DNA from 3 places in the Kitasatospora sp. NPDC057512 genome. Region 2 is predicted to be linked to each of the others. Evidence: riboswitches for the same ligand, from Rfam matches in the RefSeq annotation. Region 2 holds a riboswitch; each other region holds the start of a gene.

The links. Region 2 has a riboswitch for thiamine pyrophosphate ahead of thiO (glycine oxidase ThiO). Riboswitches for the same ligand answer to the same signal wherever they lie in the genome.
Region 1: linked by a shared signal. The riboswitch ahead of ACFU6K_RS12380 (purine-cytosine permease family protein) and the one ahead of thiO (glycine oxidase ThiO) in region 2 are both predicted to bind thiamine pyrophosphate.
Region 3: linked by a shared signal. The riboswitch ahead of thiC (phosphomethylpyrimidine synthase ThiC) and the one ahead of thiO (glycine oxidase ThiO) in region 2 are both predicted to bind thiamine pyrophosphate.

Annotation. Positions count from the first base shown of each region.
Region 1 is NZ_JBHVET010000139.1:5,706-8,972, forward strand. Features, by position in the region: gene ACFU6K_RS12375 (glycerophosphodiester phosphodiesterase) at 1-53, opposite strand, end outside; gene ACFU6K_RS12380 (purine-cytosine permease family protein) at 171-1,589, opposite strand; TPP riboswitch at 1,582-1,726, opposite strand; gene ACFU6K_RS12385 (trypsin-like peptidase domain-containing protein) at 2,005-3,267, shown strand, end outside.
Region 2 is NZ_JBHVET010000047.1:9,477-12,743, reverse strand. Features, by position in the region: gene ACFU6K_RS05960 (thiazole synthase) at 1-206, opposite strand, end outside; gene thiS (sulfur carrier protein ThiS) at 210-494, opposite strand; gene thiO (glycine oxidase ThiO) at 491-1,666, opposite strand; TPP riboswitch at 1,670-1,782, opposite strand; gene ACFU6K_RS05945 (NAD(P)/FAD-dependent oxidoreductase) at 1,935-3,143, shown strand; gene ACFU6K_RS05940 (Rv2175c family DNA-binding protein) at 3,186-3,267, shown strand, end outside.
Region 3 is NZ_JBHVET010000670.1:528-3,794, reverse strand. Features, by position in the region: gene ACFU6K_RS31575 (PKD domain-containing protein) at 1-1,590, opposite strand, end outside; TPP riboswitch at 1,830-1,964, shown strand; gene thiC (phosphomethylpyrimidine synthase ThiC) at 1,959-3,267, shown strand, end outside.

The DNA of each region.
Region 1 (3,267 bases), on a different contig from region 2:
TGGACGGGCGGCACGGTGCGCGCCGCCGCCGAGGACAGGTCTGGGCTGGTCACAGGCCCAACGATAGGCGGCGGAGGTGAAGCGCGGACAAAGACGGCCCCAACCTGTGGGGCCGTCTGCGGACCTGCGGGGCCCGCTCGGGCCCCGCTTCCTCCGCTCCCCCGGCTCCGTCAGCCCCGGGCGGCGCGGCGGCCGAGCGGGGTGAGCGCCCAGGTGGCCAGGGCCGGCACCAGGAAGGCGAACAGCGAGGCCGAGGTCCACTCCTGCGGGGTGAAGTGCAGCGCCTCCTGGGCTGAGGTCCAGAAGTCCGTCCACCAGTCCGCCACCTTGGTCGGCGCGATGAACTGGTAGACCGCGAAGCCGAGGGCCCACGGCAGCAGCATCAGCCAGCGGGACGGCGCGTCGGCGGAGAGGTTCCAGCCGCGCCGGCCGGCGCCGAGGAAGTAGTCCACCACGAGCACCGCCAGCAGCGGCACGAACACCGAGCCGATCAGGCCGAGGAAGCCGTAGTAGGTGTCGGTGAACTCGTCGATCTGCAGCGCCAGCACGGTGATCAGCACGCCGATCGCGCCGGAGAGCACCCGGCGGTCCACCTTCGGCAGCAGGTTCTGCACCGACATCGCGGTCGAGTACACGTTGGCGAAGGACTGGTCCGTCTCGCGCAGCACCAGCACCAGCAGGAACAGCCAGCCGGCCCAGACCCCGAGGAAGGAGTCGAAGATCCGGTTCGGGTCGCCGTCCGACTGCAGCAGCGCCATCAGGCCGAGCACGTAGCACCAGACCTGGGCGACGGTGTAGCCGGAGAAGCTGCCCCAGAACGCCGAGCGCGGGGTGCGCGAGTGCCGGGTGTAGTCGGCGGCCAGCGGGACGAAGGAGACCGACACCGCGATCATCGCGTCGGTGGCGCCGAGGAAGCCGTGCCAGTTGCCCGCGCCCGGGTCCGGCACGCCCTGGCGGCCCAGCTGGACGGTGAAGTACACCATCGCCACCGCGACCGCCCCGGCCACGAAGCGGCGCAGCACCGCGATCGAGCCCAGCGGCCAGATGGTCAGCGCGGTGGTCAGCGCGCCCGCGAGCAGGACGAACAGCCAGCGGTAGCCGGTGGTGTGCGCGACGGTCTGCGCGCCCGCCGAGATGGTCAGCAGCTCGAAGACGCCCCAGCCGATGCACTGCACGATGTTCAGCACCGTCGGCAGGTACGACAGCCGGGTGCCGAACAGTCCGCGCAGGTTCGCCATCGCGGGGGCGCCGGTGCGGGCGCCGATCAGCGCGGCCACGGCGAGCATCGCGGTGCCGACCGCCGTACCGATCGTGATCGCGGTCACCGCAGCGGCCAGCGACAGCTCGCTGCCGGGGGCGCCGAGCACGGTGGCGGCGGTGGAGAAGCCGATCAGGCTGACGCCCAGGTTCATCCAGAGCGCGAAGTGGTCCCGGAAGCGCAGCGTGCGCGGCGGTCGGGTGTCCAGGACCAGGGGCGCTTCGACGTGATCGGCGCGTTCCAGGAGGGCGGTCGCGCCGGGCGCGGGGGCGTCCGCGCCGGGGTCGGAGGCGTTCGTACCCGAAGAAGAGGATGGCGAAGCAGGCGGCATGGCCGATACTCCCTACGCCGGCATTACCCGGACAGGTTCCGGCGGTCAGCGCCCCCTCGACCGTCCGTCACTCGTGTGGCGTACGGTCGACATGCGCACTCTCAGCCTGGTGGGTCCAAGCTCCCGCGTGTCAGTTTGGAGCGACAGGCTAACCGGCGCGGGTGCGAACGCCCAAGGCCGAGGGCGGGGCGGTCCGCATCGCGGACGCCCGGTGGGGAGGGGAGCCTCGGCCGTCGGTACGGGTGTCGGTACAGGCGTCGGAGCCGGTGTCGGTACGGGTGTCGGTGCCGACGCGAGTGCCGGTGTCGGTGCCGGCTAAGGATTCTTATGAGTTCTTCAGAGGGGTCCTTACGGCAATCGAATCGACAGTGCGAAAAACTATGGTCCTTGGTTCTGCCAGCTATGGAGGTCGTCCGTGAGCACCGAGCGCGAGGTTGGGCCCACCGGGCCGCAGGGGGAGCAGCCCGCCGGGCCGGGGGCGGCCGAGTCCGCTTCCGCGGGCCCCGCTCAGGGCGGGCACAACCCGACCATGGCGTTCCGGCGGGTGCCCGAGCCGGAGGCGGCCGCCTCCGACGCGGCGCCGTCCGTCGACGCCGTTCCGGCCGAGGAGGTCCCGGCCGGGGGCGGGCACAAGCCCACCGTCGCCTTCACCAAGGTGCCCGCACCGGAGGCACCCGCCGAGCCCGTGGCACCCGCCGCGCCCGCCGTCGAGGAGCCGGCCGTCGACCCGGCCACCGGCTACATCGACGCGCCGCCGCCGGTCCTGCCGCCCGTCCCGTCGGCCCCGGCGGCCCCGGCGGCCGCCGCGCCCGCCGCCCCGGCCCTGCCGCCGGCCGGCAACCCGTACGCCACCCCGACCCACGGCGTCCCCGCCGCCGGCACGCACGAGGGGTACGGCGCCGCTCCGGCCGCCCCCGCCGCGCACGGCCACCACCCCTTCGGGGCCGGCCAGCCGCTCGGCGGCTGGGGCCCCACCCACGACTCCACCTCCGGCGGTGCCGGCTACCCCGGCGGCCCGGCGGGCCCGCTCGGCTACCCGGCGGAGTACCCCGGCGGTCCGGGCGGCCCCGGCGGACCGCGCAAGAAGCGCGGCGGCCTGGTCGCCCTGATCGCGGCCGTCGCGCTGGTCGCCGGTGTGGCCGGCGGCGCGCTCGGCGTGTCCGTCTCCGACCGTTCCGACCGCAGCAGCTCCGCGAACGACCACCGCAGCACCACCGTCCAGGCCAGCGACACCCAGAAGAACGAGCCCGTCCCCGGCTCGATCGCCGCCATCGCGCAGAAGGCGCTGCCCAGCGTCGTCACCATCAAGGCGCAGGGCAACGGCGAGTCGGGCACCGGCACCGGCTTCGTCTTCGACACCGAGGGCCACATCCTCACCAACAACCACGTCGTCGCGCCGACCCTCAGCGGCGGCAAACTGACCGTCAAGTTCGCCGACGGCAGCTCCTACAGCGCCTCGGTGCTGGGCCACGCCGAGGGCTACGACGTCGCCGTGATCAAGATCGACAACCCGCCCAAGAGCAAGCTGGCCCCGCTGCCGCTGGCCGACTCCGACAAGGTCAACGTCGGCGACGCCACCGTCGCGATCGGTGCGCCGTACGGCCTGGAGTCCACCGTCACCAGCGGCATCATCAGCGCCAAGGACCGCCCGGTGGCCTCCGGTGACGACACCGGCTCG
Region 2 (3,267 bases):
AGCACCCGGATGCCGTTGCGGGTCAGCACGTCCAGCACGGAGCCCTGGGTGCCGGCGTCGACCCGGCGCATCGCGACGGTGGTCAGCTCGGTGCCGGAGGCGAGCAGCGCGCGCTCCAGGACCTCCAGGCTGGGCGCGCCGCCGGTGCCCATGATCAGCCGGGAGGAGAAGGCCGTCCCGGCGATGGTCAGCAGATCGTCGGCCATGGTTCAGCCTCCCTGGACGGCGGTGAGGATCTCGATCCGGTCGCCGGTGCTCAGCGTCGTCCCGGGCCACGAACCGCGCGGCACCACGGCCTCGTTGAGCGCGGCGGCGACACCGGTGTTGGCGGCGCTGACGGAGGCCACCAGCTCGGCGAGGGTGGTCGTGGCGGGCACCCGGCGGGGCTCGCCGTTGACGGTCAGGGCGATCTCCGCCGGGGCGACCGGGTTCGGGGCGGGCTCGTTCACGGCGTGCCCGTTCGGGGCGTTCTCGGTCAGGGCGATCTCGGTCATGCGGAGGCCTTCGCGACGGGGGATTCGGAGGAGAACCGGGTGGGGGTGAACGGCCTTGCGAGCTCCGGGACTTCACCGGTGACCAGGTACTCGGAGACCAGGTCGGCGGTCACCGGGGTGAGCAGCACGCCGTTGCGGTAGTGGCCGGTGGAGGCGACCAGCCCGGGCAGCGGGGTCGGGCCCAGCAGCGGGGCGTTGTCCGGCGAGCCGGGGCGCAGCCCGGCCGAGGTCTCGCGCAGCGGGAGTTCGGTGATCCCCGGGACCAACTCGTGGGCGTCCCGCAGCAGTTCGTACACCCCGCCGGCGGTGACGGTGGTGTCGTAGCCCTGCTCCTCGGTGGTCGCGCCGACCACCAGCTCGCCGTTCTCCCGGGGGACCAGGTACAGGTGCCGGCCGCGGACCACGGCGCGGACGTTGCGGGAGAGGAACGGCCGGTAGGCCTCCGGCACGTGCAGCCGCAGCACCTGCCCCTTCACCGGGCGGATCGCGGGCAGCACCCCCTCGGGCAGACCGGGCAGCCGGTGGCTGTGCGGGCCGGCGGCGAGCACGACCTGGTCGGCGGTCACGGTCTCGTCGGTGCTCAGCCGGGCCCCGGTCGCGCGGCCGTCCTCGACCAGCAGCTCGACGGCCTCGGCGCGGTGCAGCAGGACGTTCGCGCGCCCGCAGGCGGCGACCAGGGCGGTGAGCAGGCGCCGGGGGTCCACCTGGTGGTCGTCCGCGGCGTGCAGGGCGCCGCGGACGGCGGGGGCCAGCATCGGCTCCAGCCTGCGGGCCTCCCGGCCGGTCAGCCAGGTCGAGTCCAGGCCCAGCCGCTGGTGGAAGGCGTACAGCTCGCGCAGTTCCTCGCGGTCGTCGGAGTCCAGCGCGACGGCGATCGTGCCGCAGCGGCGGTAGCCGGTGTCCAGGCCGCCGCTCGCCTCGGAGAGCTCGGCGGCGAAGGCCGCGTACCGCTCGTTCGAGGCCATCCCGAGGCGCAGCAGCGGCTCCTCGCCGTACTGCAGCTCGGTGACCGGGGCGAGCATCCCGGCCGCGACCCCGGCGGCCCCGCCGCCGTGGGCGGGGTCGACCACGATCACGTTCCGCGCCCCGCGCAGTGCGGTGCGCCAGGCGACGGCCAGGCCGATGACGCCCCCGCCGATCACCAGCACGTCGGCATGGGTGCCTGATGGCAAGCGTGACAAGGCTGCTCTTCTCCCTTCGCCGGTATGACCCGGATCAGGTTCGGACGGTCGCAGGCCGTGTCAGCCCGCCTCTCAGCCCGGTCCGCCGGGCTCCCGTGTGGTGCTCCCACCTTAACGCCGGGGGTCGACCCGGCCGAAGGCCCGTACGCGGGGCGGACGGCGGGCGGGGACGGCCGGTGGGGGCGGCGGGTCGGCCCGGCGGCCCGGCGGCCGTGGGCGGGGCGGACGGCCCGGAAGCCGCCGCGTAGCGCTGGGTACAGTGGCGGGCGTGGCAGAGCTGAGCGGAACGGATCGGGTGGTCGTCGTCGGAGCCGGGCTGGCCGGGGCGCAGTGCGCCCTCAAGCTGCGGCAGGGCGGCCGGCAGGGGCCGATCACGCTGGTCGGCGAGGAGCCGCACGCGCCGTACGACCGGCCGCCGCTCTCCAAGGACGTGCTGCTCGGCAAGGCCGACTCCACCGCCCTGGACATCGACTACGGGCAGCTCGGCATCGAGCTGCTCACCGGCCGCCGCGCCACCGGCCTCACCCCCGGCGTGCTGCACACCGACGGCGGCGACCTCCCGTACGGCTCGCTGGTGATCGCCACCGGCGCCGTCCCGCGCGCGCTGCCCGGCGCCGAGCGGGCGCACCTGCTGCACACCCTGGACGACGCCCTGGCGCTGCGCGCGCTGCTGCGCCCCGGGCTGCGGCTGGTGCTGGTCGGCGCGGGCTGGATCGGCGCCGAGGTGTCCACCGCGGCCCGCGCGGCGGGCTGCGAGGTGACCGTGGTCGAGGCCGGCCCGGCGCCGCTGCCCGGCGCGCTGCCCACAGAGCTCGGCTCGGCGATGGCCGCCTGGTACGCCGAGGCAGGGGTCGAGCTGCGCTGCGGGGTCGGCGTGGCCGCCGTCGAGCCCGGCGCGGTGCTGCTGGCGGACGGCTCGCACCTGCCCGCCGACGAGGTGGTGGTCGGCATCGGGGCCCGCCCCGCGACCGGCTGGCTGGCCGGCTCCGGGGTCGAGCTGGACGCGACCGGCGCCGTCCTGGTGGACGGGCGGCTGCGCACCTCGGTGCCCGGCGTCTTCGCGGCCGGCGACTGCGTCAGCTACCCCTCGGCCCGGGCCGGCGTCCGGCTGGCCGTCCAGCACTGGGACCACGCGCTGCGGTCCGGCGAGGCGGTGGCCGCCGCCGTCCTGGGCGCGGACGCGCCGGCCTACGACCCGGTGCCGTACTTCTGGTCCGAGCAGTTCGGGCGGATGGTCCAGTACGCCGGCCGGCACGCCGAGGGCGACGAGCTGGTCCGGCGCGGCGACCCGCAGGGCGCCGACTGGTCGGTGCTCTGGCTGCGCGACGGCGTGCCGAGCGCGCTGCTGACCGTGGACCGGCCGCGCGACCTGGCCCAGGGGCGGCGGCTGATCGAGCGCGGCACCGCGCTGGACCCGGCCCGGGCGGCCGACCCCGCGGTACCGCTGAAGGCGGCCGTCGCGGGGTAGCGCCTGGTGCGCGGTGGGCCGCGGAGGTGGCAGTCTGGTGGCGTGAGTGAGATCGAAAGCAAGATTGAATCCCTGGTCACCGACTGGATGTACCTGCCCGACATCTCGGAGCAGTGGGGGGTCC
Region 3 (3,267 bases), on a different contig from region 2:
GGTCAGGTTGAGTACGACGGCCGTCGCGCCCGGGGGCACCAGGGTGCCGGCCGAGCCGGAGACGCGGTTGCGCAGGTCCAGGTCGATGGTCTCGCCGGGGCCGAGCCGCGGGTAGCGGCTGCCGGGCTGGCGGGAGTCCAGGATGCGGGTCGGCGCGATCGCGGTGTAGCCGGCCGGGGTGTAGTCGACGGTGACGTTCCGCTCCTCGGTTCGGGTGGTGCCGAACTCGTCGGTGATGGTCAGCCGCACGGTGTAGGTGCCGGGCTTGGCGTACACATGGCGCTCGGAGGACCGGTTCTCCCACGGCTTGGCCGGGCCGTCGCCGAAGTCGTAGGAGTAGCCGGTGATCCGCGAGGGGCTGACGGGGTTGGCCCTGACCGTCACGGCGAGCGGGTCGACGTCGTTCTCCGGGGTCACCGTGAGGTTGGCGCTGAGGGTGCCGATGACCTCGTACGCGCCACGGTCGCGGAACCCGCCGTTCGGTCCGGTGTTGGCGACGTCCTCGTGGTCGAACGCGTCGTGGCCGAACAGGTCGACGGTCGGAACGCCGGGCGCCTCGGGGCCGGCCGAGTCGATCACGCTGCGGGCCTGCCAGTTGCCCGCGGAGGACATGGGCACCGACAGGGGCGTGAAATCGAGGTCGAACGGGATGTGGTAGTTCACGTCGTGCTGGCCCTGGCCGGTCCCGGCCTGTAGCTCTGGGGCCATTTGGTAGGCGACGTCAGCCCACTTGTAGCTGGGCCAGCGCTCGGGGTTGTAGGACCAGACGGCGTTGTAGTCGAGGGTGGTTCCGTCGGTCGAGCCGGCGGCCACCTGGATGGCGCTCGCGGCCACGATGTTGTTGGTGATCGTCGAGTGGTCGGACGAGCCGGCCAGGTCGATGGCGACCTCGGGTGTCAGGTAGGTGGTGTTGTGGGTGATGACCGTGCCCGGTGCGTCGGTCACCGAGACGGCCGACCCCCCGAGCGAGGAGGTGAAGTCGTTGCCGGCGATCACCGTCCCGGCGATGCCCGCACCGACCTTCACACCACCGGTGGTCGCGCGGACGACCGAACGCTCGATCCGGACGTGGTCGCTGGCGCCGGTGACGGCGACGGCCGGCCGAGCGATCTTGTCGTCCCGCTGCTCGATCCAGTTGCCGGAGAGCTCGACCCGGCTGACCCCGTCGAGCTCGAAGTGGGTCACGTCGAAGCCGGAGAACACGACGTCGTGCTGACCGGATATCTTCACCGCCTGTCGCAGCGGGCCGGCGATGACAGGGAAGGTCGACGTCCTGCCCGGGAGGGAGGACAGCTTGCCGATGCGGCCCGTGCCGCGGAAGGTGATCGGCTTGCCGGGCTCGCCGGAGCGCCGGACGGTCACGTCCTCGGGGTAGGTGCCCGGCGAGACCTCCACGGTCTGGCCGGGCAGTACCCGGTCGGCGGCGGCCTGGATGGTGCAGAGCGGCTGGGCCTGGGTGCCCGGTCCGCTGTCCTTGCAGAGACCGCCCTGGACGTACAGGACGGCGGTCGGCTCGGCCGCGGCCGCAGGCAGTGGCAGGCCCACCACCGCGGAGACCACGGCGGCGCTCAGCCCGGCCACGTGACGCATGCGCACGATGCATTTCCCCCAAAAGTCGTCAAAGCCGCGAAACCCCGGGTGAGTGCGACCCGGTTGGGCCGTACACACTTTGATGGAGCGTCTGCGGAGCATTGGTGAGCATTATGGGGGGCGGGAGGACACTTTCGGCCGCGGGGGTCGGTGGACGCGGTCGGCCGCCGGCCCGTGAGGCGCTCTGGACCTGCGGCGATCCGCTCGCTACGGTGTTGGGCGTCGTGTGCAGGCAACACCGCCTGCGACGCGGGAGCTCGGAGCACCGGGCTGAGAGGACGCTGACCGGGACGTCGACGGACGGACCGACGGCTGCGTCGACCGCAGGAACCTGACCGGGTAATGCCGGCGTAGGGAGTAGAGGTCAGATGACCACGTTCGAAGCACAGCCGCAGTCTGTCCGGAGCACCCCCAGCAGCGAGCGCACCGGCTACCCGACCCCGGCCTGGCACAAGGCCTACCGCGAGGGATCGCGCCCCGACCTGCGCGTCCCGTACCGCGAGGTGCGGCTCACCAACGGCGGGACCGTCCCGCTGTACGACACCTCCGGCCCGTACACCGACCCGTCGTACGAGCCCGACGTGCGGCGCGGCCTGCCGGCGCTGCGGGACCCCTGGATCCGCCAGCGCGGCGACGTCGAGGAGTACGACGGCCGCGAGCCGCGCCCCGAGGACGACGGGATCAAGCACACCTCGCCGCGCGGCGGGAACCTGCGCAACCTGGACGCCGTCTTCCCCGGCCGCCCGCGCCGTCCGCTGCGCGGCCGCGGTGGTGCCGCTGTCACCCAACTCGCCTACGCCAAGCGGGGCGTGGTGACTCCGGAGATGGAGTTCGTGGCGCTGCGCGAGGGCCTGGCGCCCGAGTTCGTGCGGGCCGAGGTGGCCCGCGGCCGGGCCGTCATCCCGGTCAACGTGAACCACCCGGAGGTGGAGCCGGCCATCATCGGCACCAACTTCCTGGTGAAGATCAACGCCAACATCGGCAACTCGGCCGTCACCTCCTCGATCGAGGAGGAGGTGGAGAAGATGACCTGGGCCACCCGCTGGGGCGCCGACACCGTCATGGACCTCTCCACCGGCCGCAACATCCACACCACCCGCGAGTGGATCCTGCGCAACTCCCCGGTGCCGATCGGCACCGTGCCGCTCTACCAGGCCCTGGAGAAGGTGGACGGCCGGGCCGAGGAGCTGAGCTGGGAGGTGTACCGGGACACCATCGTCGAGCAGTGCGAGCAGGGCGTCGACTACATGACCGTCCACGCCGGCGTGCTGCTGCGCTACGTCCCGCTCACCGCGCGCCGCAAGACCGGCATCGTCTCGCGCGGCGGCTCGATCATGGCGGCCTGGTGCCTGGCCCACCACCAGGAGAACTTCCTCTACACCAACTTCGAGGAGCTCTGCGACATCCTCGCCTCCTACGACGTCACCTTCTCGCTCGGTGACGGCCTGCGTCCGGGCTCGATCGCGGACGCCAACGACGAGGCGCAGTTCGCCGAGCTGAAGACCCTCGGCGAGCTCGGCCGGATCGCCCGCGAGCGGGACGTCCAGGTGATGATCGAGGGCCCGGGCCACGTCCCGATGAACAAGATCCGGGAGAACATGGATCTCCAGAAGGAGATCTGCGACGAGGCGCCGTTCTACACCCTCGGCCCGCTGACCACGGACGTCGCCCCCGGCT